DNA from 3 places in the Pseudomonas cremoricolorata genome. Region 1 is predicted to be linked to each of the others. Evidence: predicted binding sites of a transcription regulator. Region 1 holds the regulator's gene; each other region holds the start of a gene.

Region 1 (9,806 bases):
AGAATGAAGTCCAGACCCAGGACGGCCAGCGAGGCGTAAACTACGGTCTTGGTCGTGGCGCGACTGATCCCCTCGGACGTGGGCTCGCAGTCATAGCCTTGGAATACGGCGATCCAGGTCACCACGAAGGCGAATACCAGGCTCTTGATCACCCCATTGAGCACGTCGCCGCTGAACGACACGCTGTTCTGCATGTTGGCCCAGAACGAGCCCTCATAGACCCCCAGCCAGTCCACGGCGACCCACGAGCCGCCCCAGATGCCGACCACGCTGAAGATCAGCGCCAGCAACGGCAGGGAAATGAAGCCGGCCCACAGACGTGGCGCGACGATGTACTTGAGCGGATCGACGCCGATCATTTCCAGGCTCGACAACTGCTCGGTCGACTTCATGTTGCCGATTTCCGCCGTCAGCGCCGAGCCGGCACGGCCGGCGAACAGCAGTGCGGTGACCACCGGCCCCAGTTCACGCAGCAGGGTCAGGGCGATCATCTGCCCGACCGCCTGCTCCGAACCGTACTTGGTGAGGATGCTGTAGCCCTGCAGCGACAGCACCATGCCGATGAACACGCCCGACACGGCGATGATCGCCAGCGACAGCACGCCGACCGAGTACAGCTGCTTGACCAGCAGCGAGAAACCACCGCCGATCCCGCCACGCCCCACCAGGGCATGGCCGAGGAACAGGCACGAGCGGCCCAGAACGGCGACGATGTCGATGGCGGCGCGGCCAAACAGACGGATGCGTTCGAGTATGGAAGTGTTGCGCATCAACGCGCCCCCAGCAGATCGGCGCGATAGTCAGGCGCAGGAAAGTGAAATGGCACCGGGCCGTCGGGATCGCCCTTCATGAACTGGCGAATACGCGGGTTATCCGAGCCCATCAGCTCGGCCGGGGTGCCCTGCCCCAGCACCTGACCATCGCCTACGACATAAATGTAGTCGGCGATGCTGGCGGTTTCGGCAAGGTCATGGGACACCACGATACTGGTGATGCCCAGGGCGTCGTTGAGCAGGCGAATCAGGCGCACCAACACGCCCATGGCGATCGGGTCCTGGCCCACGAACGGCTCGTCGTACATGAGAATTTGCGGGTCGAGCGCGATGGCCCGGGCCAGCGCGACACGGCGCTTCATCCCCCCGGACAACTCATCGGGCATCAGGCCAATGGCACCGCGCAGCCCAACGGCCTGCAGCTTCATCAGCACGATATCGCGGATCATTTCCTCGGGCAGCTCGGTGTGCACGCGCAGCGGGAAGGCCACGTTCTCGAACACGTCCAGGTCGGTGAACAGTGCACCGCTCTGGAACAGCACGCCCATCTGCTTGCGCGCGTCGAACAGGTCATTGCGCGACAGGCTCGGCAGATTCTGCCCACCGACCCACACTTCACCTGCCGAAGGGCGCAACTGCGCGCCCATCAGACGCAGCAACGTGGTCTTGCCGCAGCCGGACGGCCCCATGATGCCGGTGACTTTGCCACGAGGAATACGTATGTCGACGTCGTTGAAAATACTGCGCGAACCGCGCTTGAAGGACAGACCCTTCAACTCGACCGCGTAGGCGCTATCCCCACTCATCTAGACTCCTTGCGATACAGCCTCGTCTTCATGGACGCACGCCTTCAGGTGGAAGACACACGCATCCCTGGCGGGCCGGATAGCCGCGAACTATACCACTGCTGGGAGGCCCATCCCAAGGCTATCGCCGGTGTCATTCAGGCCATAGACAGCTTTATAAAGTTTCATGCTGACGATCAAAGGTGAGGGTTTCGTGCATTGCAGCTATAATCGCCGCCTTTCCCGCGAACTCTATTTTCGACCATGAGCAGAACCCTCGAGCTTGTCCAATCCGCCCAGCGCACCTTGCGCCTGGAGCTCGAAGCCGTACAGGGCCTCGAGGCCCGCATCGACGCACGTTTCGTGCGAGCCTGCGAGCTGATCCTGGCCAGCAAGGGCCGCGTCATCGTCCTGGGCATGGGCAAGTCAGGGCATATCGGCAACAAGATCGCCGCCACCCTGGCCAGTACCGGCACTCCGGCGTTCTTCGTTCATCCGGCCGAAGCCAGTCACGGCGACATGGGCATGATCACCCGCGAAGACGTGATCCTGGCCCTGTCCAATTCGGGCACCACGGCCGAGATCCTGACCCTGCTGCCCCTGGTCAAACGTCTGGGCATCCCGCTCATCAGCCTTACCGGCAACCCCGATTCGATCCTGGCCCAGGCCGCCGAGGCCAACCTCGACGCGCGGGTCGAGCACGAAGCTTGCCCGCTCAATCTCGCGCCCACCTCCTCGACCACCGCCGCGTTGGTACTTGGCGACGCCCTGGCCATTGCCCTGCTCGAAGCACGCGGCTTCACCGCCGAAGATTTCGCGTTCTCGCATCCAGGCGGTGCGCTGGGTCGGCGCCTGCTACTGAAAGTCGAGGATGTCATGCATGCCGATGCCAGGCTGCCCCATGTGCAACGCGGCACCCTGCTCAAGGACGCCCTGTTCGAAATGTCGCGCAAGGGCCTGGGCATGACCGTGGTGCTCGAGGCCGACGGAGCCCTGGCCGGGGTGTTCACCGATGGTGACCTGCGGCGGGCCCTGGATCGCAGCATCGATGTTCACACCACGCCCATCGAGCAGGTGATGACCGTGCACGGCAAGACCGTGCAGGCCCAGGCCCTGGCCGCCGAAGCCCTGAAACTCATGGAGCAGCACAAGATCAACGCCCTGGTGGTGACGGACGGCAGTGGCCGCCCGATCGGCGCGCTGAACATGCACGACCTGTTGCGCGCGGGGGTGATGTAATGTCCCACCCATCGCAATCGCCGGTTCGCAGCCCGCAGGAACTGAACCTCGCTACCTGTCGCTGGCTCCAACGCCCTGAGCCCAGGCACGACGTGGCGCCTTGCGCGCCCTCCACGCGGCCCGGTGCCCCCGGATTCGCCAACGCCCACTACCTGTAGAGCCGCACATGCTTAGCAAAAAAGCCAGAAACATTGCGCTGTTCAGCGTGATAGCCGTCTTGTTCGCCGCGGTCGGCTACTGGAACGTCAGCCCGGAAAGCTTTCTCGACGACAAGCCAGTCGCGCAGGTCGATGAGAACGCCATCGACTACTATGCAATCAACGCCCACAGCGTGCAGTTCCTGCCCGACGGCAAACGCCAGTACGAAATGACTGCCGACAGGATCGAACACGTCAAGGTCAGCGAAATGACCCTGGTCAGCAAACCTGACCTGCAGATGTACCGAGGCACGACGTTTCCATGGCATGTGCAAAGCGAACGGGCCGAGGTCAATCCCGATGGCACCGAGGTGGAACTGATAGACTCGGTGCGTATTTCGCGCACCGATGAACAGAACCGCAATACCCTGATCACCAGTACCCGCATGACCGTGTTCCCGCAGAAGCAATATGCGCAGACCGAGCAAGCCGTTAGAATCGACGGCGCCGGTGGGACGACTACGGGTAAAGGAATGAAAGCGTACCTGAAAGACGGCAGGATGGACCTGCTGTCCAACGTAAGAGGACAGTATGAGGCTCGTTAAAACCCTCCCCTTTTTGCTCAGCCTGAGCGCAGCACTGGGAAGCGCGAGCGCTTGGGCCCTGCCGACCGACCGTGACAAGCCGATCCGCATCCAGGCCGACAACGCCCATTTGGATGACAAACAAGGCGTCGCCACCTATACCGGCGATGTGATCATCACCCAAGGTTCGATGATGATCAAAGGCAACACCGTCACCATCACCCGTGCCCAGTCCGGCGACATCGACGTCGTGACCTCGGTGGGCAACCTGGCGTACTTCGAACAGCAGCAGAACGCCGCCAAGCCCGACAAGATGAAAGGCTGGGCCGTGACCATCCAGTACCAGGCGCAGAAAGACCTGGTGGTGCTCACCGACCGCGCCAAGGTCGAGAACGAAGGCAACACCACCGAGGGCGAGAAGATCGTCTACAACACCAAGTCGCAGATCGCCACCGCAGGCCGCGGCGGCAAGGTCACTGCGCCGCGTCAGCGGATCGACATGGTCATTCAGCCGAAGAAGAAGGCCGAGTAAATGGCGACTCTCAAAGCTCAGCACCTGGCCAAGAGCTATAAAGGCCGGCAAGTGGTGCGCGATGTCAGCCTGTCGATCGACAGCGGGCAGATCGTCGGTCTGCTCGGCCCCAACGGGGCGGGCAAGACCACCTGTTTCTACATGATCGTCGGCCTGGTCCAGGCGGACCAGGGTCGCGTCCTGATCGACAGCCTCGACGTCAGCCATCAGCCCATGCATGGCCGCGCCCGCGCAGGCATCGGCTACCTGCCACAGGAAGCCTCGATCTTCCGCAAGCTGTCGGTGGCCGACAACATCATGGCGATCCTCGAGACGCGCAAGGAGCTGGATGCGGAAGGTCGTCGGCAAGAGCTCGAGAGCCTGTTGCAGGAATTCCACATCAGCCATATTCGCGACAACCTTGGCATGAGCCTGTCCGGCGGTGAACGCCGTCGCGTTGAAATCGCCCGAGCACTGGCGACTGCGCCCAAGTTCATCCTGCTCGATGAACCCTTCGCCGGGGTTGACCCGATTTCCGTGGGTGATATCAAGCAGATCATTCATCACCTTAAGGCCAAGGGCATTGGCGTGCTGATCACCGACCACAACGTGCGCGAGACGCTCGACATCTGCGAAACGGCCTATATCGTCAATGATGGTCAACTGATCGCGGAAGGTGATTCGGACACGATTTTGGCCAACGATCTGGTCAAGGAGGTCTACCTGGGCCACGAGTTCCGACTCTGAGCTCAGATGGCAAGGCCCGAAGCCGGGTGTCAAGGGCCTGAATGCGGCTTTAATTGCCATGGCGCTCTAGGCAAATGCGCGCGTTTCAGGCATACAACTTGCTAGACTCGGCGCCGCGGCGCCTTCGTGTAGTGGATGGCGCTTGTGCGCCGGCGAACAAGGTATTTAGCCCCAGCCATGAAACCATCGCTCGTCCTAAAAATGGGCCAGCAACTGACGATGACCCCGCAGTTGCAACAGGCCATCCGTCTGCTTCAGCTTTCTACTCTGGACCTGCAGCAGGAAATTCAGGAAGCCCTGGAATCCAACCCGATGCTCGAGCGCCAGGAAGAAGGCGACGACTTCGACAGCAACGACCCGATGGCCGACAACGCCGAACACAAGCCGGCCGCCGAGACGCAAGACACCTCCTTCCAGGAAACCACCGCGCCCAACGAGAACCTCGAAGACGGCGAGTGGAGCGAGCGAATTCCCAACGAGCTGCCAGTGGACACGGCCTGGGAGGACATCTACCAGACCAGCGCCAGCAGCCTGCCCAGCAGCGACGATGACGAGTGGGACTTCACCACCCGCACCTCCACCGGTGAGAGCCTGCAGAGCCATCTGCTCTGGCAGCTCAATCTGGCACCGATGTCGGACGTCGACCGCATGATCGCCGTGACCCTCATCGACAGCATCAATCCCCAGGGCTATCTGGAAGACAGCCTCGACGAAATCTGCGCAGGCTTCGACCCCGAACTGGATATCGAACTCGATGAAGTCGAAGCGGTTCTGCATCGCATCCAGCAGTTCGAACCGGCCGGTATCGCGGCGCGCAGCCTGAGCGAATGCCTGCTGCTGCAACTGCGCCAGTTGCCCGCTCGCACGCCGTGGATGAGTGAGGCGCAGCGCCTGGTCAGCGATTACATCGACCTGCTCGGCAGCCGCGACTACAGCCAGTTGATGCGGCGCATGAAGCTCAAGGAAGACGAACTGCGTCAGGTCATCGAGCTGGTGCAGAGCCTCAACCCGCGTCCCGGCTCGCAGATCGAGTCGAGCGAGCCCGAGTATGTGGTGCCCGACGTCATCGTGCGCAAGCACAACGAGCGCTGGCTGGTCGAGCTGAACCAGGAAGCGGTGCCGCGCCTGCGGGTCAATGCACAGTACGCCGGTTTCGTCCGTCGCGCCGACACCAGCGCCGACAACACCTTCATGCGCAACCAGTTGCAGGAAGCGCGCTGGTTCATCAAGAGCCTGCAAAGCCGTAATGAAACCCTGATGAAGGTCGCCACCCAGATCGTCGAGCACCAGCGCGGTTTCCTCGATCAGGGCGACGAGGCGATGAAGCCATTGGTGCTGCACGACATCGCCGAAGCGGTAGGCATGCACGAGTCGACCATTTCCCGGGTGACCACGCAGAAATACATGCATACGCCGCGGGGTATCTACGAGCTCAAGTACTTTTTCTCCAGCCACGTCAGCACCGCCGAAGGGGGCGAATGCTCGTCCACGGCGATCCGCGCGATCATCAAGAAACTGGTCGCTGCGGAAAATCAGAAAAAGCCATTGAGTGACAGCAAGATCGCTGGTTTACTGGAAGCACAAGGCATCCAGGTCGCTCGTCGCACCGTCGCCAAATACCGCGAATCTCTGGGCATTGCCCCCTCGAGCGAGCGAAAGCGACTGATGTAGCGGCTGGATGTGCCAACGCGTTCCAGTGGCAGGTGCAACACCTGCCACTTTCTGCACCGGCAATGAAGGAGAAGCTGTATGCAAGTCAACATCAGTGGACACCATGTAGAAGTCACCCCACCGCTGCGCGAGTATGTCGAACAGAAGCTCAAACGTCTGGAGGGTCACTTCGACAAGATCACCAACGTGCAGGTCATCATGAAGGTCGAGAAACTGCAGCAGAAGGTCGAGGCGACCTTGCAGATTCCAGGTGGTGAGGTGGTTGCCAATGCTGAACACGAAGACATGTACGCAGCGATCGACGCCCTGGCCGACAAGCTCGACCGCCAACTGAAAAAACACAAGGAAAAACAGCAAAGCCTGCTGCAAGGCGCAGCGGCCCGCTGACCTCTCTCATCCATGATCCGACTTGAAACCATCCTGACCCCCGGCCGTTCCCTCGCGAACGCGCCGGGCGGCAGTAAGAAGCGCGCCCTGGAAAAGGTCGCCACGGTCATTGCCGAACAGGTTCCAGAATTGGAGATGCAAGACATCTTCGAAAAACTGGTGGCCCGTGAAAAACTCGGTTCCACCGGTTTTGGCAACGGCATCGCCATCCCCCATTGTCGCCTCCCCGGCTGCAGCGTGCCGGTGAGTGCATTGCTGCACCTCGATTCGCCCATCGATTACGACGCCATCGATGGCGCACCGGTCGACCTGTTGTTCGTGCTGCTGGTCCCGGAAGCCGCCACGGATGCCCACCTCGAACTGCTACGCCAGATAGCCAGCATGCTCGATCGCAAGGAAGTGCGCGAACGTCTGCGTGCCGCCAATAGCAATGAGGCCCTGTACCAGGTCGTCCTGGATGTGCAGAACGAGGCCTGAGCATGCGTCTGATCATCGTCAGCGGCCGCTCCGGCTCCGGTAAAAGCACCGCGCTGAACGTGCTCGAAGACCACGGCTATTACTGCATCGACAACCTGCCTGCCGGGTTGTTGCCGCAATTGGCCGAGAAGATCCTGCTCAATACCGAACTGCAACAGCCGAAAGTCGCCGTGTCCATCGATGCCCGCAACTTGCCAGGGCATCTTTCGCGCTTCCCTGCCCTGCTCGAAGAAGCCCGCTCACGGCACATCCAATGTGACGTGCTGTATCTGGACGCTGACGAAGACACCCTGCTCAAACGCTTTTCCGAAACCCGTCGACGCCACCCGCTGACCAACGCCAACCGCTCGCTGGCCGAAGCCATCCGCGACGAAAGCGGCCTGCTCGGCCCCATCGCCGACCTGGCTGACCTGAAAATCGACACTAGCCGTCTCAATCTCTACCAACTGCGCGACTCACTCAAGCTGCGCCTGCTCAACCAGCCCGAGCCCGGCACTGCATTTCTGGTCGAGTCGTTCGGCTTCAAACGCGGCATGCCGGTGGATGCCGACCTGGTGTTCGATGTGCGCTGCTTGCCAAACCCCTACTGGAAGGCCGAGTTGCGCAACCATTCTGGCCTCGAGCAGCCGGTGATCGATTACTTGGCCGCGCAGCCCGACGTCGAAGAAATGTTCCAGGACATTTCCGCCTATCTCATCAAGTGGTTGCCACGCTTCGCCGCCAGCAACCGCGCCTACGTCACCATCGCCATTGGCTGTACCGGCGGCCACCATCGTTCGGTGTACCTCACCGAGCGGCTCGGCCAGTTCCTGCAGCAATCCCTGAAAAACGTCCAGGTCCGCCACCGCGACCTCTAGCCCACAGGATCCACCCTACGATGCCCGCCCGTGAAATCACCATCATCAACAAGCTGGGTCTGCATGCCAGGGCGGCCGCCAAGTTCGTCGGCGTGGCCGGGCGGTTTCCTTGTCAGGTCAGGGTCGGTCGAGCGCCAGACAAGCTGGTCGATGGCAAGAGCATCATGGCAGTGATGATGCTGGCGGCGGGCAAAGGCACCCAGGTACACCTCGACACCGAAGGTGAGCAGGCCGATGACGCCCTGCAGGCATTGGTCGAGCTGATCGACAACAAGTTCGACGAAGGCGAGTAAGGCGACTTCGTCGATCATGTTCAGGACATTGCGGTGTCCATCACCATCATCAGACAAAAGCCGATGCACAATCCAAGACTGGCCAGGCGGTGATGGCCGTTGCTGCGCGATTCAGGAATGATTTCCTGGGTCACCACCAGCAACATCGCCCCCGCCGCGCAGGCCAGTCCCAGCGGCAGTAGCAGCTCAGCGACGTTCACCAGCCAGGCACACAGCACGGCGGCGACCGGCTCGACCAACCCGGACGCGGCGCCGATGGCGAAGGCCTTGAAGCGCGACATCCCCGCCCCTGCCAACACCAGCGCAATCACCAGTCCCTCTGGCACATCCTGCAAGGCGATGCCCATGGCCAGGCTGTCGGCGTCCGGCATGCCACCGCCTGCAGAAACGCCAATGGCCATGCCCTCCGGCACGTTGTGCGCGATGATGGCGATCACGAACAGCCAGATCCGCGCGGCGATCACCGGCTCATCACCGTGGCCGACCAGCGCTTCAGGCGAGGCGCCGGAGACCTTGAGGTCGACCAGGAACAGGCACAGCGCGCCACCCAGCAGACCGGCGCTGACCAACGCACCGGCGCCCCATGGACTGTAACCAATGGCCTGCGCGGCACCGAGCCCCGGGATGATCAATGAGAAGGCGGTGGCCGCCAGCATTACCCCGGCCCCGAAGCCAAGCAGCGTATCGGCAACGGCTACCGGCATGTTGCGGATCACCAGCACCGGTACTGCACCCAGGGCCGTGCCCAGCGCACATAACGCGCCCCCTTCCAGGGCGCGCATCATGCGTGGCTCGAGGTCGAGCCAGGCAATGCCGCGTGCCAGCAACAACGCTGTACCCACCAGCACCAGCAACGTACCCAGCGCCTGCCTGAACAGGCGCACGCTGCTGACCGACATTACCTGTGAGCGCATAGGCAATCAGCTCACTTGGTCGCTTCGAGGTAGCGACGTTCGACTTCTGCCCAGTCGATGACGTTGTAGAAGGCACCGATGTATTCCGGCCGACGATTCTGGTACTTGAGGTAGTAGGCGTGTTCCCAGACGTCCAGTCCGAGAATCGGCGTGTTGCCGTGCATCAACGGACTGTCCTGGTTGCCGCTGCTCTCGACGACCAGTTTTTTCTCCGGTGTGACACTGAGCCAGGCCCAACCGCTGCCGAAACGCGTCAGTGCAGCTTTTGTGAAGGCTTCCTTGAAGGCTTCGAAGCCCCCCAGTTGCTGGTCGATGGCCGCAGCCGACTGACCCTGCGGAGCGCCACCAGCATTGGGCGACATGACCTTCCAGAACAGGCTGTGGTTGGCATGACCACCGCCATGGTTGGTCACCGGGCCTTGCAGGTGTTG
Region 2 (9,806 bases), 540 kb from region 1:
CAAATGGTTGTTCACATTTTGAGCAACTCGCGTATGATCGCGCGCCTCCGGACCGTGATCCGCCTGACCGTACCTTTATAACGATGAAAACCACCCTGATTGCCGCGGCCGAAGTCGACCGCCTGGAAACCTGGCAACGCTATGCCAGCCACATGTGCGGCGGCTGCCATTCGACATGCTGCACGCTGCCTGTGGAAGTGAAGATCAACGACCTGATCCGCATCGGCGTGGTCGACGAGTTCGAAAAATCCGAACCACCGAAGTCTATCGCCAAACGATTGCAGAAAGACGGCATCGTCGAGCGCTTCAACCAGAAGTCAGGCATCTTCACCCTGACCCGCATGAGCAATGACGACTGCCTGTACCTGGATCGCAAGAGCCGCCTGTGCACCATCTACGACAAACGCCCCGACACCTGCCGCAACCATCCAAGGGTTGGGCCACGCCCTGGGTATTGCGCTTACAAGCCCAAGAAAGCCTGAAGTTGTGAGCTGCAAGCTGCAAGCAAGAGCAAGAGCCTCGTAAGCCTTGCCAACACCGCCCCCCCCCTTGAAGCTTGCAGCTTGAAACTCGAAGCTGAAAAAAAACGCCCCAGGTCGCAAGACCCGGGGCGTTTTTTTTCACGCTATCTGAGCGAACTCAGTTCTTGGCTTTCTTGGCAGCGCGGGTACGCTCGCCTTCGTCCAGGATCTTCTTGCGCAGGCGGATCGACTTAGGCGTGACTTCGCACAGCTCGTCTTCCTGGATGTATTCGAGTGCCTGTTCCAGGGTGAAGCGAACCGGCGGCACCAGGGCGATGACTTCGTCTTTACCCGAAGCACGCATGTTGTCGAGCTTCTTGCCCTTGGTCGGGTTGACGCCCAGGTCGTTGTCGCGGCTGTTCTGACCGATGATCTGGCCGCCGTAGATTTCCTGGCCGTGCTCGACGAACAGCTTGCCGCGCGCTTGCAGGGTTTCCAGCGAGTAGGTCAGGGCCTTGCCGGTCTCGACCGACACCAGAACACCGTTGAGGCGACCGGACATGTGGCCGGACTTCACGTTGTCGTAGCGATCGAAGATCGACGTCAGGATGCCTGCACCGTTGGTCAGGGTCAGGAACTGGTTACGGAAACCGATCAGGCCGCGAGCCGGGATGTTGTATTCCAGGCGCACACGGCCCTTGCCATCCGGGACCATGTTGGTCAGGTCGCCTTTACGCAGGCCCATCTCTTCCATGACCTTGCCCTGGGATTCCTCCGGGATGTCGATGGTGACGTTTTCGAACGGTTCCTGCTTGACGCCGTTCACTTCGCGGATGATCACTTCCGGACGGCCCAAGGCCAGCTCGAAGCCTTCGCGGCGCATGGTTTCGATCAGTACCGACAGGTGCAGCTCGCCACGGCCCGAGACCTTGAACTTGTCTGGGGAATCGGTTTCTTCAACGCGCAGGGCTACGTTGTAGAGCAGTTCCTTGTCCAGACGGTCTTTGATGTTGCGGCTGGTGACGAACTTGCCTTCCTTGCCGCAGAACGGCGAATCGTTGACCTGGAAGGTCATGGAAACGGTCGGCTCGTCGACGGTCAGCGGCTTCATCGCCTCGACGGCAGTCGGATCGCACAGGGTGTCGGAGATGAACAGCTCGTCGAAACCGCTGATGCAGACGATGTCGCCGGCTTGAGCTTCCTCGACGTCCACACGATGCAGACCGTGGTGGCCCATCAGCTTGAGGATACGGCCGTTACGCTTCTTGCCGTCGGCATCGATGGCGACGACCGGGGTGTTCGGCTTGATGCGGCCACGGGCGATGCGGCCAACGCCAATGACGCCGAGGAAGCTGTTGTAGTCCAGCGCGGAGATCTGCATCTGGAACGGACCGTCACGGTCGACCGCTGGGGCAGGCACGTGGTCGACGACCGCCTGGTACAGCGGGGTCATGTCTTCGGCCATGGCGGTGTGGTCCAGGCCGGCGATGCCGTTCAGAGCCGAGGCGTAGACGACCTGGAAGTCCAGTTGCTCGTCGGTGGCGCCGAGGTTGTCGAACAGGTCGAAGATCTGGTCCAGAACCCAGTCAGGACGCGCGCCCGGACGGTCGACCTTGTTGATCACGACGATCGGCTTCAGACCGGCTTCGAAGGCCTTCTTGGTCACGAAGCGGGTTTGCGGCATCGGGCCGTCTTGTGCGTCGACCAGCAGCAGCACGGAGTCGACCATCGACATCACACGCTCGACCTCGCCACCGAAGTCGGCGTGGCCGGGGGTGTCGACGATGTTGATGTGGTAGCCATTCCAGTTGATGGCGGTGTTCTTCGCCAGAATGGTGATGCCGCGCTCTTTTTCCTGGTCGTTGGAGTCCATCACGCGCTCGTCGTTGAGCTCGCCACGCTCCAGGGTGCCGGACTGACGCAGGAGTTTGTCTACCAGGGTGGTCTTACCATGGTCGACGTGGGCAATGATGGCGATGTTACGCAGATTTTCGATCACAAGTGCATCTCGAGCAGAGGATTCGGTTGCCGTCAGTCTGGACGGCCAATATGAAGGTATCAGGCTCAGCAGGGCCGATGGTCGGGAGGGCGATGGCGGATACTGCCGCCATACAGCCCCGGCGTCTTATGTCGGACGATAAACACGCACATTGGCATGTCCCTCACTGAGCAAGTGGTGTGCGTGCAAACGGCTCATCACACCTTTGTCGCAATAAAGCAGGTACTGACGGGTGTCATCGAGCTGCTTGAAGCGACTGTTGATTGCGTAGAACGGCAGGGTCTGGACTTCGATGCCGGCGATTTCCAGCGGCGCATCTTCCTGGGCGTCGGGGTGGCGGATGTCGATGACGATCTGACCTGGCAGCACCTGGGCCACCTCTTCGATCTCGATGTCCTTGCCCAGCTCGTCGATCACGTTGTCGATCGAGATGAAACGCGCGCGCTCGAGGGCGCGGTCCAGCACGGCCATGTCGAACTGCTGTTCTTCATGAACCACCCGGTGCGGCTTGGCGCAGGTGGTCGGGTTGACCGAAATCACGCCGCAGTATTCTGGCATGTGCCGAGCGAACTCCGCGGTACCGATCTGATAGGCGGTGTCGATGATGTCTTGCTTGTGGCTGGCCAGCAGCGGGCGCAGAACCAGTTTGTCGGTGGCCTGGTCGATCACCGAAAGGTTCGGCAGGGTCTGGCTGGAGACCTGGGAAATGGCCTCGCCGGTGACCAGCGCATCGATTTCCAGACGTTCGGCGACCTTGGTCGAGGCGCGCAGCATCATGCGCTTGAGGGTCACGCCCATGTAGCGGTCGTCGACCTTGCCGAGAATCTCGCCGACCACTTCTTCGAACGGCACGCTGATGAACAGCACGCGCTGGCTGCTGCCGAACTTCTTCCACAGGTAGTGGGCGACTTCCATCACCCCCAGCTCGTGGGCGCGGCCACCCAGGTTGAAGAAGCAGAAATGCGTGACCAGGCCACGGCGCATCATCTGGTAGGCGGCGACGGTGGAGTCGAAACCTCCGGACATCAGCACCAGGGTCTGCTCCAGCGCACCTAGCGGATAGCCGCCGATGCCCTGGTGCTGGCCGTGGATGACGTACAGACGCTGGTTGCGAATTTCGATGCGTACCAACACCTCGGGGTTCTTCAGATCGATACCCGCGGCGCCGCACTGCTGACGCAGCTGGCTGCCGACGTAGCGGTCGACGTCCATCGAGGTGAAGTCGTGGTGGCCGCCGCGCTTGCAACGCACGGCGAAGCGCTTGCCGGCCAGCAGGTGGCCGAAATGCTCGCGGCATTTGTCGACGATGTCGTCGAAGTCGCCCAGCGGGTACTCTTCGATGCGCAGCAAGTGGGCGATGCCCGGCGTGCAGGTCAGGCGCTCGATCATTTCGCGCTGAAGCTTTTCGTCTTCGACGCGGGTGACCACTTCGAGGTTGTCCCAGACACCGTCTACCACCAGCTCAGGATCGAGGTCCTTGAGCACGGCGCGCACGTTCTTGCCGAGCTGACGGATGAAGCGCTTGCGCACCGGCCGGCTTTTGATGGTGATTTCTGGGAAGACTTTGACGATCAGTTTCATGGTCACAGCGCGCGATGGGCTCACCGAAAAATGAGGGGCGCGGATTATATCGGAAATTGATCGGAGGTTGAGCAACTTTTGTACAGAAGGTTGAATTCGCACGCGCTTGTAGGAGCGGGTTTACCCGCGATGGGCCGCAAAGCGGCCCCAAAGCCCTCAATTCGATCGAGCAGGTGCATCTGGATCGCCTGAATTGGGCCTGCTTGCCGGCCATCGCGGCTGAAGCCGCTCCTGCAGCCCTAAAAGGAGGCACCAGCAAATATTTATGCACCGCAATGGTGCGCACATCTTTCCAACAGCCTTCATCACGTGCAGATTTCGCCCAACGCACACTGTTAATCGCCCACAAACGACGCCTTTTTTCCTGCGCTCGCCATAATTGGGCACTGGCATGCAATTTGCTCCCTTGTGAGGCAGGTACGCTTGGCCGACTATCCGCGCCCGGCAACACCCTTTTCCAGGGCCGCGGCCAACCGCGCTCTAGACCACCCGGAGGACAACATGTCGAAGTCGGTTCAACTCATCAAAGATCATGACGTCAAGTGGATTGATCTGCGTTTCACGGACACCAAAGGCAAACAGCACCACGTCACCATGCCCGCTCGCGACGCGCTGGAAGACGACTTCTTCGAAGCTGGCAAGATGTTCGACGGCTCGTCCATCGAAGGCTGGAAAGGTATCGAAGCCTCCGACATGATCCTGCTGCCCGACGACAGCTCGGCGGTACTGGACCCGTTCACCGAAGAGCCGACCTTGATTCTGGTCTGCGACGTGATCGAGCCGTCCACCATGCAAGGCTACGACCGCGACCCGCGCGCCATCGCCAAGCGTGCCGAAGAGTTCCTCAAGTCGACCGGCATCGGTGACACCGTGTTCGTCGGCCCGGAGCCCGAGTTCTTCATCTTCGATCAGGTCAAGTTCAAGTCGGACATCTCCGGCTCGATGTTCAAGATCTACTCCGAGCAAGGCTCGTGGATGACCGATCAGGACGTCGAAGGCGGCAACAAGGGCCACCGCCCTGCCGTCAAAGGCGGTTACTTCCCGGTTCCACCGTGCGACCACGACCACGAAATCCGCACCGCCATGTGCAACGCCATGGAAGAAATGGGCCTGGTCGTCGAAGTTCACCACCACGAAGTGGCCACTGCCGGCCAGAACGAGATCGGCGTCAAATTCAACACCCTGGTCACCAAGGCTGACGAAGTTCAGACCCTGAAATACTGCGTGCACAACGTTGCCGACGCGTACGGCAAGACCGCGACCTTCATGCCCAAGCCTCTGTACGGCGACAACGGTTCGGGCATGCACGTGCACATGTCGATCTCCAAGGACGGCAAGAACACCTTCTCTGGCGAAGGCTATGCCGGCCTGTCCGATACCGCCCTGTACTTCATCGGCGGCATCATCAAGCACGGCAAGGCGCTGAACGGCTTCACCAACCCGGCCACCAACTCCTACAAGCGTCTGGTACCTGGCTTCGAAGCGCCGGTCATGCTGGCCTACTCGGCTCGCAACCGTTCGGCCTCGATCCGTATTCCGTACGTGTCCAGCCCGAAAGCCCGCCGTATCGAAGCGCGCTTCCCGGACCCGGCAGCCAACCCGTACCTGTGCTTCGCCGCACTGCTGATGGCTGGCCTGGACGGCATCCAGAACAAGATTCACCCAGGCGATGCTGCCGACAAGAACCTGTACGACCTGCCGCCTGAAGAGGCCAAGGAAATCCCGCAGGTCTGCGGCAGCCTGAAAGAAGCCCTGGAAGAGCTGGACAAGGGCCGCGCCTTCCTGACCAAGGGCGGCGTGTTCTCCGACGACTTCATCGATGCCTACATCGAACTGAAGTCGGAAGAAGAGATCAAGGTGCGCACCTTCGTTCACCCACTGGAGTACGACCTGTACTACAGCGTGTGATGTAAAAGACGACACCTCTCGTCGTAGCGGTATCCAAGACGGCCTTCTTCGGAAGGCCGTTGCCGTTTCAGCCCTCAAGCAAATCAGAGCCCTCCTACACATCGGCCGCTGCAGCACACGGCACACTTTCCTGCCCACATTCCGAGGACAGGCCCATGCACCCCTTCATCCCCGCCCTGCTGCTTTCGCTCGGCGTATCCGCCTGCACGGCAGCGAGCAAACCCGCGACTCCCCTCGACACCCTGCTCGACAGCGTCGAACGCCGGCTGGCCCTGGCCGATGGCGTGGCCTTGCTCAAATGGGACCAGAACATGCCGGTGCAGGCCGTTGCCCGCGAGCGGCAGATTCTCGATCGAGTGGCCGAGGCCGCAGCCGATCATCACCTCGAACCACGGCGTGCCACAGGCTTCTTCGCCGACCAGATCGAGGCCAGCAAACTGGTGCAGTACGCCCTGCTCAACCGCTGGCAGCTCAAGCAGCAGGCGCCCGACACCCCACGCCTGGACCTCAAGACCGCCCTGCGCCCGCAGCTCGACGCCCTGCAGCACCAATTGCTGATCGACCTGCAACGCTTCGACCGCGAGCGCCCTGCCGATTGCGCGCGCGCGCTGGCCAATGCCATTGTCGAGCGTGCCCGCGACCCCTTGCATGAACTGGCACTGCAACGGGCCACAGGACGTCTTTGCGAAGCCCTTTGAGCGCAATGCTCTATATTGGTGCATCTGCAGGTTGCGCGAGGGATCGCGCAACCCACTTTGGTACGCCGCCGCAGCAGCAATGGGCCTGGATCGCGCAAACGGGGGCTGTGATCCACTGATTTTGCTTCTTTTCAGAGCCTTGGTTTGTTTCTTGCATTTTCAGAGCATCACCCGATCGCATCACGCCGAAACCGGCCGCCGCTTTTCAGGGCACCCATCGAGTCCACTTTGCGCTCAGCGCGCCGTCATGCGGCATACATGAGGTCACCCCAGATCATGACCATCAGCGATGCACAGCACAGGCTGCTGCTGGACAACCTGACCACCGCGACACTGCTGCTCAATGCCGAGCTGCGCCTGGAGTACATGAACCCGGCAGCCGAGATGCTGTTGGCCGTCAGTGGTCAGCGCAGCCACGGCCAGTTCATCAGCGAACTGTTCACCGAATCGGTCGAGGCGCTTGGCTCGCTGCGCCAGGCCGTGCAACAGGCCCACCCGTTCACCAAGCGTGAAGCCCAGCTCACCTCGCTGGGCGGTCAGAGCATCACCGTCGACTATGCCGTAACGCCGATCCTGCACCAGGGCGCCACCCTTCTGCTGCTGGAGGTTCACCCCCGTGATCGTCTGCTGCGCATCACCAAGGAAGAGGCGCAACTAAGCAAGCAGGAAACCACCAAGATGCTGGTGCGTGGCCTGGCCCACGAAATCAAGAACCCGCTGGGCGGCATTCGTGGCGCCGCGCAACTGCTGGCCCGCGAGCTGCCCGAAGACGGTCTGCGCGACTACACCAACGTGATCATCGAAGAGGCCGACCGCCTGCGCAACCTGGTCGACCGCATGCTGGGCTCGAACAAGCTGCCCTCGCTGGCCATGACCAACATCCACGAGGTGCTGGAGCGGGTCTGCAGCCTGGTCGAGGCCGAAAGCCAGGGCGGCATCACGTTGGTGCGCGACTACGACCCGAGCCTGCCCGACGTGCTGATCGACCGCGAGCAGATGATCCAGGCGGTGCTCAACATCGTGCGCAACGCCATGCAGGCGATCGGCGCGCAAAACGCCCTGCGCCTGGGACGCATCAGCCTGCGCAGCCGCGCCGTGCGCCAGTTCACCATCGGCCACATCCGCCACCGCCTGGTGGCACGGGTCGAGATCAGCGACAACGGCCCCGGCATCCCGGCTGAACTGCAAGACACGCTGTTCTATCCGATGGTCAGCGGGCGCCCCGATGGCACCGGTCTGGGCCTTGCCATCACCCAGAACATCATCAGCCAGCACCAAGGGCTGATCGAGTGTGAGAGCCACCCCGGTCACACCACCTTTTCGATATTCCTGCCGCTGGAACAAGGAGCCCCCGTCTCATGAGCCGAAGTGAAACCGTCTGGATCGTCGACGATGATCGCTCCATCCGCTGGGTGCTGGAAAAAGCCCTGCAACAGGAAGGCATGACCACCCAGAGCTTCGACAGCGCCGAGGGCGTGATGGGCCGCCTGGCGCGCCAGCAACCGGACGTGATCATTTCCGATATCCGCATGCCGGGCACCAGCGGCCTCGACCTGCTGGCGCAGATCCGCGAGCAGCACCCGCGCCTGCCGGTGATCATCATGACCGCCCATTCCGACCTCGACAGCGCGGTCGCCTCGTACCAGGGCGGCGCTTTCGAGTACCTGCCCAAGCCGTTCGACGTCGATGAAGCGGTTGCCCTGGTCCAGCGCGCCAACCAGCACGCTCAGGAACAGCAGGGCCTGGCCATACCCCAGGTGCAGGCACGCACCCCGGAGATCATCGGCGAGGCGCCGGCGATGCAGGAGGTGTTCCGCGCCATTGGCCGCCTCAGCCACTCCAACATCACGGTGTTGATCAACGGCGAATCGGGCACCGGCAAGGAACTGGTGGCCCACGCCCTGCACCGCCACAGCCCACGTGCGTCATCGCCGTTCATCGCGCTGAACATGGCTGCCATTCCCAAGGACCTGATGGAGTCGGAGCTGTTCGGCCACGAAAAAGGCGCCTTCACCGGCGCGGCCAACCTGCGCCGCGGGCGCTTCGAGCAGGCCGATGGCGGCACGCTGTTCCTCGACGAGATCGGCGACATGCCTGCCGACACCCAGACCCGTCTGCTGCGGGTGCTGGCCGATGGCGAGTTCTATCGGGTCGGCGGACACACCCCGGTCAAGGTCGATGTGCGCATCATCGCGGCCACTCACCAGAACCTGGAATCGCTGGTGCAGGCCGGCAAGTTCCGTGAAGACCTGTTTCACCGGCTCAACGTCATCCGCATCCACATTCCGCGCCTGGCCGACCGCCGCGAAGACATTCCCGCCCTGGCCCGTCACTTCCTCGCTCGCGCGGCGCAGGAGCTGTCGGTCGAGCCCAAGCTGCTCAAGCCGGAAACCGAGACTTTCATGCGCAATCTGCCGTGGCCGGGCAACGTGCGGCAGATGGAAAACACCTGCCGCTGGATCACCGTCATGGCCTCCAGCCGTGAGGTGCTGATCGGCGACCTGCCGCCCGAGCTGCTCAACCTGCCGCAGGACGCCACCCCGGTGACCAACTGGGAGCAGGCCCTGCGCCAGTGGGCCGACCAGGCGCTGGCCCGCGGCCAGACCAACCTGCTCGACAGCGCCGTGCCCAGCTTCGAGCGGATCATGATCGAGACCGCCCTCAAGCACACCGCCGGCCGCCGCCGCGACGCGGCGCTGTTGCTCGGCTGGGGCCGCAATACCCTGACGCGCAAGATCAAGGAACTGGGCATGAACGTCGCGGGCAGCGATGACGACGACAGCGAAGAACATTGATCACCCCGCGGATTTCCCCGGTGTGGCGCTGCTGATGCGCTAGCATGACGCCTCCACCGAGGAGGCCCCATGCCTGATGCCACCCGCTCGCTGTGCCTTGCCAACGGCCTGCACCTGCTACTGCGCCACAGCCCACGCCTGAACCGTGCTGCGGCAGCGTTGCGAGTGCGCGCCGGGAGTCACGATGCGGCGGCGCGCTGGCCGGGGCTGGCGCACTTTCTCGAACACCTGCTGTTTCTCGGTACGGCGCGTTTTCCCCTGGAAGACGGCCTGATGCGCTTCGTCCAGGGCGCCGGTGGCCATGTCAACGCCAGTACCCGTGAGCGCACCACCGACTTTTTCTTCGAAGTGCCCTGTGCGGCTT
Region 3 (9,806 bases), 1.2 Mb from region 1:
AGGTGCCGGGCTTTCATCTTCGCCCGCGTCTTCAGCACCGTCAGCAGCGGCGGTATCCAGGGCCTCATCACCCTCTTCGTCGTCGCCTACTTCGAGTTCGTCGTTTTCCAGATCGTCGTCGCTCATGTTCTACCTCATGACTTGCGTAAAGCAGATTTAGTTAGTTTTTGTAGCCCATTGACGCCGTAGACCGGCGATCAACGGAAAAAATTCCAAGGCGCTTGGTGTGGTGGACGAACGCAAGTCGAGCTGCGGGCAGTTGCCGTTCACGGCACTGCCGAGCTAGCGCAAGCACCAAGCCCAGCATAGGAGCATTCACCACACAGGTGATGCGAAAGGCGCTTCGGCGCGCATTCTAGCGCGCCGGAAGAAAAAGCAAAGCACCCTTGTTGCCCGACAGCCTGTAAGTTTTTACACCGTCGCGTGAACGTGCCGGGTAATGCTTTCCACAGGCAGGAAACAGCACCTTTCAGGCAAAAAAATGCCCGGCAAGCCGGGCAGATTTTTCTTCTGACGCTGTTACAGGTTGTAGCCGCGCTCGTTGTGTTGAGCCAGGTCGAGACCGACTGCCTCTTCTTCTTCGTTGACCCGCAGGCCCATGACCACATCCAGCACCTTGAGAATCACGTACGTAACGATGGCGGTATAGACCACGGTGAAGATCACGCCCTTGGCCTGTACCCAGACCTGCATGCCGATATCGGTGACCTCGCCGAAGCCGCCCATCGCCGGTGCGGCGAACACACCCGTGAGCATGGCGCCGACGATCCCGCCGATACCGTGTACACCGAAGGCATCCAGCGAGTCGTCATAACCGAGCTTGCGCTTGAGGCTGGTGGCGCAGAAGTAGCAGATCACACCCGAGGCAAGCCCGATCACCAAGGCGCCCATCGGGCCTACGGTGCCCGCCGCAGGAGTAATCGCGACCAGACCTGCGACCACGCCGGAAGCGATACCCAGGGCGCTCGGTTTACCGTGGCCAATCCACTCGGCGAACATCCAGCCCAGCGCGGCAGCAGCGGTAGCGATCTGCGTGACCAGCATGGCCATGCCAGCGGTGCCGTTGGCGGCGGCAGCGGAGCCGGCGTTGAAGCCGAACCAGCCGATCCAAAGCATCGCCGCACCGATCAGCGTGTAGCCCAGGTTGTGCGGTGCCATCGGCGTGGTGGGGTAGCCCTTGCGCTTGCCCAGCACCAGGCAGCAGACCAAGCCGGCGATACCCGCGTTGATGTGCACGACGGTGCCACCGGCGAAATCCAGCACGCCCCAGTCCCACATCAGCGCACCATCACCACTCCACACCATGTGGGCGATCGGCGCGTAGACCAGGGTGAACCAGATCGCCATGAAGATCAGCATGGCAGAGAACTTCATGCGCTCGGCGAAGGCGCCGACGATCAACGCCGGGGTGATGATGGCGAAGGTCATCTGGAAGGTAATGAACACGGCCTCCGGGAACAGCGCCGTGGCAGAGGTCAGACTGGCCGGGGTGACGCCGCTGAGGAAGGCCTTGGAAAGTCCGCCGACGAAGGAATGCAGGTTGGTCACCCCCTGCTCCATGCCGGTGGTATCGAACGCCAGGCTGTAGCCATAGACCATCCACAGAATGCTCATCAGACCGGTGATGGCAAAGCACTGCATCATCACCGACAGCACGTTCTTGGAACGCACCATGCCGCCGTAGAATAAGGCCAGGCCAGGGATGGTCATGAACAGCACCAAGGCGGTGGCGGTCAGCATCCAGGCGGTATCGCCGGAATTGAGTACGGGGGCAGCTTCGTCCGCCAGGGCCAGGCCTGGCATTACGAGGGGCAATAGGGCGCCGAGCCCTGCGATCTGACGCAGAGTCATGTTGTTTTCTCCTGGGGCGTTGGGGTTTGGTGAGGCTTAAGCGGTGTCAGATCGCGTCGGTATCGGTTTCACCGGTACGGATGCGGATCGCTTGCTCCAGATTGACTACAAAAATCTTGCCGTCACCGATCTTGCCGGTGTTGGCCGCCTTGGTGATTGCCTCGATGACCCGGTCGAGATCCTTGTCGTCGATGGCGACGTCGATCTTGACCTTGGGCAGGAAGTCGACCACGTACTCAGCGCCGCGATACAACTCGGTATGACCTTTTTGCCGGCCAAAGCCTTTGACTTCAGTGACCGTGATGCCCTGCACGCCGATTTCCGACAGCGACTCGCGCACGTCGTCCAGCTTGAACGGCTTGATGATGGCAGTGACTAGCTTCATGAAACTTTCTCCCGATGTTGTGGACTTGCCCCAGGAAAACAAACCCGTCTCAAGTCTAAGCGCAGCGCCTGGCTTTGTAACGCATCGTCAGCGCCGTCCCTCCCGGTGCCAAGCGACCTGCGCACTGCCTGGCCGCAACGGACCGCCTCAGTGCATGGCTTGCCAGAGTCATAGCAGATTCCTTGCCAACTCCCACGACCCCAGGCGGCAGAGGCCCTGGCGGCGCGCGGGAGCGGTTGGCCGGGTGCCATCAAGCGAACTGCGCACTCTTTCAGTGCGCAACTGATCCTGCGTGTGCGCAAAAACCGTGCAGCGCTGGCGCTTGGACCCTCCGTGCTACACTCCTCGACCCTCAATCACTGGACGGACAGCCCACCATGCTTGCGCCCAAAGCCTTCCTCGATGCCCTGAGCGATCAGGCCTCGCGCCTGTTCAGCAACGAAAGCTCCCAGCCTCGCGCCGAAATCGAAAGTCAGTTCAGAGCGCTGATGCAGGGCGCGTTCAGCAAGCTCGATCTGGTCAGCCGTGAGGAATTCGACAGCCAGATGGTCGTGCTGGCACGCACCCGTGCCCGCCTCGAAGCGCTAGAGCAGCAGGTCGCCGAGCTGGATGCACGGATCAATCCGGCAACCCCCGAGAGCTGATCTGTCTGACCTGGCGCACGCCCTGTGCGCCAGGTTGAACTGCACCTGAAGTTCTCCTCGGTAAATATTCCTACATATCTTTCAGACGTGAAATGCACATTAAACTTAATTAAGGTGCCTCGCGCCAATTGACGCCCATACTTCTGTTAACTAAAGTTCGTTCGCTCTCGTAGCCGAGCACCGGTTAATCATTTCAAGAGTTCATTCCAGACATTGATGGACACCTATATTAGACGCTGCCTGACCCGCGCCCCGCGCGGCGGTCAGGCACCCGAACAGCATCCTGCCCGATACCCGAATCGGGCGAGCCACGTCCGCGCCTAAGGCCACGTCGTGGCTTGCCCCTGCCGGTTCCAGGCCGGTTGGAGGCAAGCCATGCAGCATTCCATCGTTCATTCGCTCAGCCATGCAGCCCGTGCATCAGCGCTGTATGCCTGCATTCTGCAATCTGCCAAAGCAAACGATCTGATCCTTTCCCGTCGATGTTGACGCGGCGGCGCCTGCGCGCTGCCCATGTTTTCATTTATCAAAACGTCTTCAACTATCACACACGCTTATATCTGGGCGAGTGCAGACTTCTATTACTTATTCATTACTGCAAGGACTATATCCATGGAACTTCCGAGTAGAAAGTTCGTTGCCCGCTCGATCTCGGCTCTGGGTAGCGATCCAAGCAACGCCGAACTTCACCTCATCACAACTTCTCAGCGACATCCCGGCTCGGTTCGTCCCATCGACCCCGTCCGGCGAGGTGCCGCCTCCTGCGGCAGGAGCATTTGCCATGACCGTCAAAGACCGCAACACCAACCAAAAATTGTCCATGCGCGCCGCCCGTGAGGCGCGTAATGGACTGCAAGTCACGTTCGCCAACCTCGATACCGCTGAGCACGGCCTGACCGAACGCGAGGCCGGCAAACGGCTGGAGCGCGACGGACGCAATGAGGTTTCCCACGATAAGCCACCCTCTGCATCCCTACAGTTTCTCAAGGCACTGAACAACCCCTTCATCTATATCCTGCTGATCCTTGCCGCCATCAGCTTCATCACTGACTACTGGCTGCCGGTCAGAGCCGACGACCTCGAAGAGGCCGACCTGACCAAGGTCATCATCATCATGACCATGGTCAACCTCAGCGGGCTGCTGCGGTTCTGGCAGGAATACCGCTCGAACAAGGCTGCCGAAGCCCTCAAGGCCATGGTGCGCAGCACCGCCAGCGTGCTGCGTCGGGAAAAACAGGGTGAAGCGCCACGCCTGCGCGAAGTGGCGATGGGCGAACTGGTCGCCGGCGACATCGTGCAGCTTTCGGCTGGGGACATGATCCCCGCCGATGTGCGCCTGATCGAATCGCGTGATCTGTTCATCAGCCAGGCGGTACTCACTGGTGAAGCGCTACCGGTGGAAAAGTACGACACCTTGGGCGACGTCGCGCAAAAATGTGCGGCTGACAGCGCTGAACTCTCCCAGGACCTGCTCGACCTGCCCAACACCTGCTTCATGGGCACCAACGTGGTCAGCGGCAGGGCCCGCGCGGTGGTGGTGGCGACCGGCTCGCGCACCTATTTTGGCTCGTTGGCCAAGTCGATATCCGGCAGCCGTAGCCAGACCGCCTTCGACCGTGGCGTGAACAGCGTCAGCGCCTTGCTGATTCGCTTCATGCTGGTCATGGTACCGGTGGTGTTCATGATCAATGGGCTGGTCAAGGGTGACTGGGGTGATGCCTTTCTCTTCGCACTCGCGGTGGCCGTTGGCCTGACCCCGGAAATGCTGCCGATGATCGTCAGTGCCAACCTGGCCAAAAGCGCGGTGGCCATGGCCAAGCAGAAGGTGGTGGTCAAGCGCCTGAATGCCATCCAGAACCTGGGCTCGATGAACGTGCTGTGCACCGACAAGACCGGCACCCTGACCGAAGACCGCATCGTGCTCGCCGACCACGTCGACCTCGATGGGCAGCGCGCCCCTCACCTGCTCGAACTGGCCTGGCTCAACAGCCATCATCAAAGCGGCGTGCGCAACCTGATGGACCAGGCGATCATCACGTGCGCCACCAACACCGTGGACTTCCATCCCCCCTATGCCTACGCCAAGGTCGATGAACTGCCGTTCGACTTTGTCCGTCGCAGGCTCTCGGTGGTCCTCGACAACGGCAATGGCCAGCACCTGGTGGTGAGCAAGGGCGCGGTGGAGGAAATGCTCGCAGTCGCCACGCACGTGGAGTACGCCGGTGGCGCCCTACCCCTGGATGAAGACCGTCGCCAGGCGCTGCTGGCGCAGGCGAGCGCCTACAACGAACGAGGCCTGCGTGTGCTGCTGCTCGCCACGCGCATCGTCAATGGCACGCGATGCAAACGCCAGTACGCGGTTGAAGATGAGCGCGAGCTGGTCATCCGCGGTCTGTTGACCTTCCTCGATCCGCCCAAGGCCTCTGCCAGCCAGGCGCTCGCCGCGTTGCGCGAGCAGGGCGTGACAGTGAAGGTGCTGACCGGCGACAACCCACAGGTCGCCAGCACCATCTGCCGGCAAGTGGGCCTGGAGCCCGGCCAACCGATCCTGGGCCACGATATCGACTCGCTGGGTGAGGCCGAGCTCAAGCAGGTGGTCGAACAACGCACGCTGTTCGCCAAGCTCACGCCGCTGCAAAAATCCCGAGTGGTCAAGGCACTGCAGAACAACGGCCACACCGTGGGCTTTCTCGGCGACGGCATCAACGATGCGCCGGCGCTGCGCGACGCCGACGTGGGCATTTCAGTGGACAGCGGCACCGATATCGCCAAGGAATCGGCCGACATCATCCTGCTCGAAAAAGACTTGCTGGTGCTCGAGCAGGGTGTGCTGAAAGGCCGGGAGACCTTCGGCAACATCATGAAGTACCTGTGCATGACGGCCAGTTCCAATTTCGGCAATGTCTTCTCGGTGCTGGTGGCAAGCGCCTTCATCCCCTTCATGCCGATGCTGGCGCTGCACCTGCTGCTGCAGAACCTGATGTATGACTTCTCTCAGCTGTCGTTGCCGTGGGACAAGCTGGACAAGGAGTTCCTCAGCCAGCCACGCAGGTGGGATTCGAGCAACATCGGGCGTTTCATGCTGTGGATCGGACCGACCTCGTCGATCTTCGACATCACCACCTTCGCCCTGATGTGGTTCGTGTTCGCGGCCAACAGCGTGGAAATGCAGGCGCTGTTCCAGTCCGGCTGGTTCATCGAGGGTCTGTTGTCGCAAACCCTGGTGGTGCACATGTTGCGCACGCGCAAAGTGCCGTTCTTCCAGAGCACTGCAGCCTGGCCGGTAATCCTCGCCACCGGTGTGGTGATGTGCCTGGGCATCTACATTCCCTTCTCGCCACTGGGTGCGATGGTCGGTCTGGTGCCGCTGCCGTGGGAATACTTCCCTTGGCTGGTAGCAACGCTGCTCGGTTACTGCCTGGTCGCTCAAGGCATGAAGACCCTGTACATCCGCCGCTTCGGCCAGTGGTTCTGAGCCGCGCTCACTGAACGTCGAACTGGGGCGGTGCTTGCCGCCCTGGTCACAGTGAGTCATTCAAAGCGGCAAAACCTCGTCGCACTTTCCTTCAGCTCGCTCGTCACCGCCCGCTATGCTTGCCCTGCCGCAGGAAGCGGCGTCCTGTTCATGACAATGGAGTGCTCATGGCCCTAGCTCTCGTCCACAGCCGCGCCCAGATCGGCGTGCAGGCGCCGGCAGTCAGCGTCGAAACCCACCTGGCCAACGGCCTACCCACTCTCACCCTGGTCGGCTTGCCTGAGACCACCGTCAAGGAAAGCAAGGATCGCGTACGCAGCGCCATCGTCAATTCCGGGCTCGACTACCCGGCACGCCGCATCACGCAGAGCCTGGCACCTGCCGACCTGCCCAAGGACGGTGGCCGCTACGACCTGGCGATTGCCTTGGGCATCCTCGCAGCCAGTGGCCAGGTTCCAGCCGCAGCGCTCAGTGAGTTCGAGTGCCTGGGCGAACTGGCGCTGTCAGGCGCCTTGCGTGCCGTGCAGGGGGTACTGCCGGCCGCGCTGGCCGCGCGCAAGGCAGGGCGGGCGCTGGTGGTGCCGCGGGAAAACGCCGAAGAGGCCTGTCTGGCCAGTGGCCTGGCAGTGTATGCAGTCGGGCACCTGCTGGAGCTGGTGGGACATCTCACCGGGCAGTCACCCCTTGCGCCGTACGCTGCCAATGGCCTGCTGCTCAACCCGCAACCGTATCCGGACCTCAGCGATGTCCAGGGCCAGATCGCCGCCAAGCGTGCATTGATGATCGCCGCTGCCGGTGCACACAACCTGTTGTTCACTGGCCCGCCAGGCACTGGCAAAACCCTGCTCGCCAGCCGCTTGCCCGGCCTGCTGCCGGCCCTCGATGAGCACGAGGCGCTGGAAGTGGCGGCGATCCGTTCGGTCAGTGGCCACGGTCCTCTCGACAGCTGGCCGCAACGCCCATTCCGTCACCCGCATCATTCAGCTTCCGGTCCGGCCCTGGTGGGTGGTGGCAGTCGACCGCAGCCAGGGGAGATCACCCTGGCGCACCATGGCGTGCTGTTTCTCGATGAGCTGCCGGAGTTCGAGCGGCGGGTGCTCGAAGTGCTGCGTGAGCCGTTGGAATCCGGCGAGATCGTCATCGCCCGGGCGCGCGATCGCGTTCGCTTCCCAGCTCGCTTCCAACTGGTCGCGGCGATGAACCCGTGCCCCTGTGGCTACCTGGGTGATCCATCGGCGCAATGCCGCTGCAGCAGCGAGCAGATCCAGCGCTATCGCAACAAACTGTCCGGGCCGTTGCTCGACCGAATTGACCTGCACCTGACTGTCGCCCGCGAAAGCACCACCCTGAGCAATGCGCCAAGCGGTGAAGCCAGCGCCTGCATTGCCCAAGTGGTCGCCAGCGCACGTGAGTTGCAACAGCGTCGCCAGGGCTGTGCCAACGCCTTTCTCGACATGCAGGGTCTGCATGCTCACTGCTCGCTGAATACCGCCGATCAGGCTTGGCTGGAAAACGCCTGCGAACGTCTCAATCTGTCGCTGCGCGCTGCCCATCGCCTGCTCAAAGTCGCACGCACGTTGGCTGATTTGGACGGCGCAGGCGCTATTGCCAAGTCGCATCTGGCCGAGGCCCTGCAGTATCGACCGGTAGGGTGACGACCCCAGAAAAGACAAAACCCCTACCTGCCTGCGCAGATAGGGGTTTTGCGAAATGAATCTTGACGATGACCTACTCTCACATGGGGAAACCCCACACTACCATCGGCGATGCATCGTTTCACTGCTGAGTTCGGGATGGGATCAGGTGGTTCCAATGCTCTATGGTCGTCAAGAAATTCTGTGTGCCGACCCGTCCTGAGGACGTTTCAGCGAATCTCTGTAGTTCCTACTTAAAGACAAAACCCCTACCTGCTCGCGCAGATAGGGGTTTTGCGAAATGAATCTTGACGATGACCTACTCTCACATGGGGAAACCCCACACTACCATCGGCGATGCATCGTTTCACTGCTGAGTTCGGGATGGGATCAGGTGGTTCCAATGCTCTATGGTCGTCAAGAAATTCGGTAGCCGGTGCGTTCTGAGAACGTGCCAGCGCATTCGGATATGTGATGTTTGTGAGCTGCGAATTTTCGGTTTCAGCGTCTTCACCACCACAATCTGCGTTGCAGATTGCTTGGGTGTTATATGGTCAAGCCTCACGGGCAATTAGTATGGGTTAGCTCAACGCCTCACAGCGCTTACACACCCCACCTATCAACGTCGTAGTCTTCGACGGCCCTTCAGGGGATTCAAGATCCCAGTGAGATCTCATCTTGAGGCAAGTTTCCCGCTTAGATGCTTTCAGCGGTTATCTCTTCCGAACATAGCTACCCGGCAATGCCACTGGCGTGACAACCGGAACACCAGAGGTTCGTCCACTCCGGTCCTCTCGTACTAGGAGCAGCCCCTCTCAAATCTCAAACGTCCACGGCAGATAGGGACCGAACTGTCTCACGACGTTCTAAACCCAGCTCGCGTACCACTTTAAATGGCGAACAGCCATACCCTTGGGACCGGCTTCAGCCCCAGGATGTGATGAGCCGACATCGAGGTGCCAAACACCGCCGTCGATATGAACTCTTGGGCGGTATCAGCCTGTTATCCCCGGAGTACCTTTTATCCGTTGAGCGATGGCCCTTCCATACAGAACCACCGGATCACTAAGACCTACTTTCGTACCTGCTCGACGTGTGGGTCTCGCAGTCAAGCGCGCTTTTGCCTTTATACTCTACGACCGATTTCCGACCGGTCTGAGCGCACCTTCGTACTCCTCCGTTACTCTTTGGGAGGAGACCGCCCCAGTCAAACTACCCACCATACACTGTCCTCGATCCGGATGACGGACCTGAGTTAGAACCTCAAAGTTGCCAGGGTGGTATTTCAAGGATGGCTCCATGAGAACTGGCGTCCCCACTTCAAAGCCTCCCACCTATCCTACACAAGCAAATTCAAAGTCCAGTGCAAAGCTATAGTAAAGGTTCACGGGGTCTTTCCGTCTAGCCGCGGATACACTGCATCTTCACAGCGATTTCAATTTCACTGAGTCTCGGGTGGAGACAGCGCCGCCATCGTTACGCCATTCGTGCAGGTCGGAACTTACCCGACAAGGAATTTCGCTACCTTAGGACCGTTATAGTTACGGCCGCCGTTTACCGGGGCTTCGATCAAGAGCTTCGCTTGCGCTAACCCCATCAATTAACCTTCCGGCACCGGGCAGGCGTCACACCCTATACGTCCACTTTCGTGTTTGCAGAGTGCTGTGTTTTTAATAAACAGTCGCAGCGGCCTGGTATCTTCGACCGGCATGAGCTTACGGAGCAAGTCCTTCACCCTCACCGGCGCACCTTCTCCCGAAGTTACGGTGCCATTTTGCCTAGTTCCTTCACCCGAGTTCTCTCAAGCGCCTTGGTAT

The links. The regulator sigma-54, encoded in region 1, starts transcription at its own class of promoters, with help from an activator protein. The targets are predictions, from matches to a motif close to ANTGGCATNNANNTTGCTNT.
Region 2: glnA (glutamate--ammonia ligase) is a predicted target of sigma-54. The motif match lies at 4,427-4,446, and genes of this name have one in related genera.
Region 3: glnK (P-II family nitrogen regulator) is a predicted target of sigma-54. The motif match lies at 2,407-2,426, and genes of this name have one in related genera.

What each region holds. Positions count from the first base shown of each region.
Region 1 is NZ_CP009455.1:347,372-357,177, forward strand. Features, by position in the region: gene mlaE (lipid asymmetry maintenance ABC transporter permease subunit MlaE) at 1-770, opposite strand, end outside; gene LK03_RS01570 (ATP-binding cassette domain-containing protein) at 770-1,579, opposite strand; gene LK03_RS01575 (KpsF/GutQ family sugar-phosphate isomerase) at 1,823-2,797, shown strand; gene lptC (LPS export ABC transporter periplasmic protein LptC) at 2,964-3,539, shown strand; gene lptA (lipopolysaccharide transport periplasmic protein LptA) at 3,526-4,050, shown strand; gene lptB (LPS export ABC transporter ATP-binding protein) at 4,051-4,776, shown strand; gene LK03_RS01595 (RNA polymerase factor sigma-54) at 4,954-6,447, shown strand; gene hpf (ribosome hibernation-promoting factor, HPF/YfiA family) at 6,526-6,834, shown strand; gene ptsN (PTS IIA-like nitrogen regulatory protein PtsN) at 6,847-7,311, shown strand; gene rapZ (RNase adapter RapZ) at 7,314-8,168, shown strand; gene LK03_RS01615 (HPr family phosphocarrier protein) at 8,189-8,461, shown strand; gene LK03_RS01620 (ZIP family metal transporter) at 8,482-9,375, opposite strand; gene LK03_RS01625 (superoxide dismutase) at 9,387-9,806, opposite strand, start outside.
Region 2 is NZ_CP009455.1:891,901-901,706, forward strand. Features, by position in the region: gene LK03_RS03795 (YkgJ family cysteine cluster protein) at 84-482, shown strand; gene typA (translational GTPase TypA) at 640-2,460, opposite strand; gene thiI (tRNA uracil 4-sulfurtransferase ThiI) at 2,587-4,041, opposite strand; gene glnA (glutamate--ammonia ligase) at 4,543-5,949, shown strand; gene LK03_RS03815 (chorismate mutase) at 6,105-6,647, shown strand; gene glnL (nitrogen regulation protein NR(II)) at 6,924-8,009, shown strand; gene ntrC (nitrogen regulation protein NR(I)) at 8,006-9,442, shown strand; gene pqqF (pyrroloquinoline quinone biosynthesis protein PqqF) at 9,512-9,806, shown strand, end outside.
Region 3 is NZ_CP009455.1:1,567,996-1,577,801, reverse strand. Features, by position in the region: gene sutA (transcriptional regulator SutA) at 1-126, opposite strand, end outside; gene LK03_RS06740 (ammonium transporter) at 520-1,851, opposite strand; gene glnK (P-II family nitrogen regulator) at 1,898-2,236, opposite strand; gene LK03_RS06730 (accessory factor UbiK family protein) at 2,614-2,880, shown strand; gene mgtA (magnesium-translocating P-type ATPase) at 3,662-6,355, shown strand; gene LK03_RS06720 (YifB family Mg chelatase-like AAA ATPase) at 6,523-8,010, shown strand; rRNA gene rrf (5S ribosomal RNA) at 8,071-8,186, opposite strand; rRNA gene rrf (5S ribosomal RNA) at 8,296-8,411, opposite strand; rRNA gene LK03_RS06705 (23S ribosomal RNA) at 8,540-9,806, opposite strand, start outside.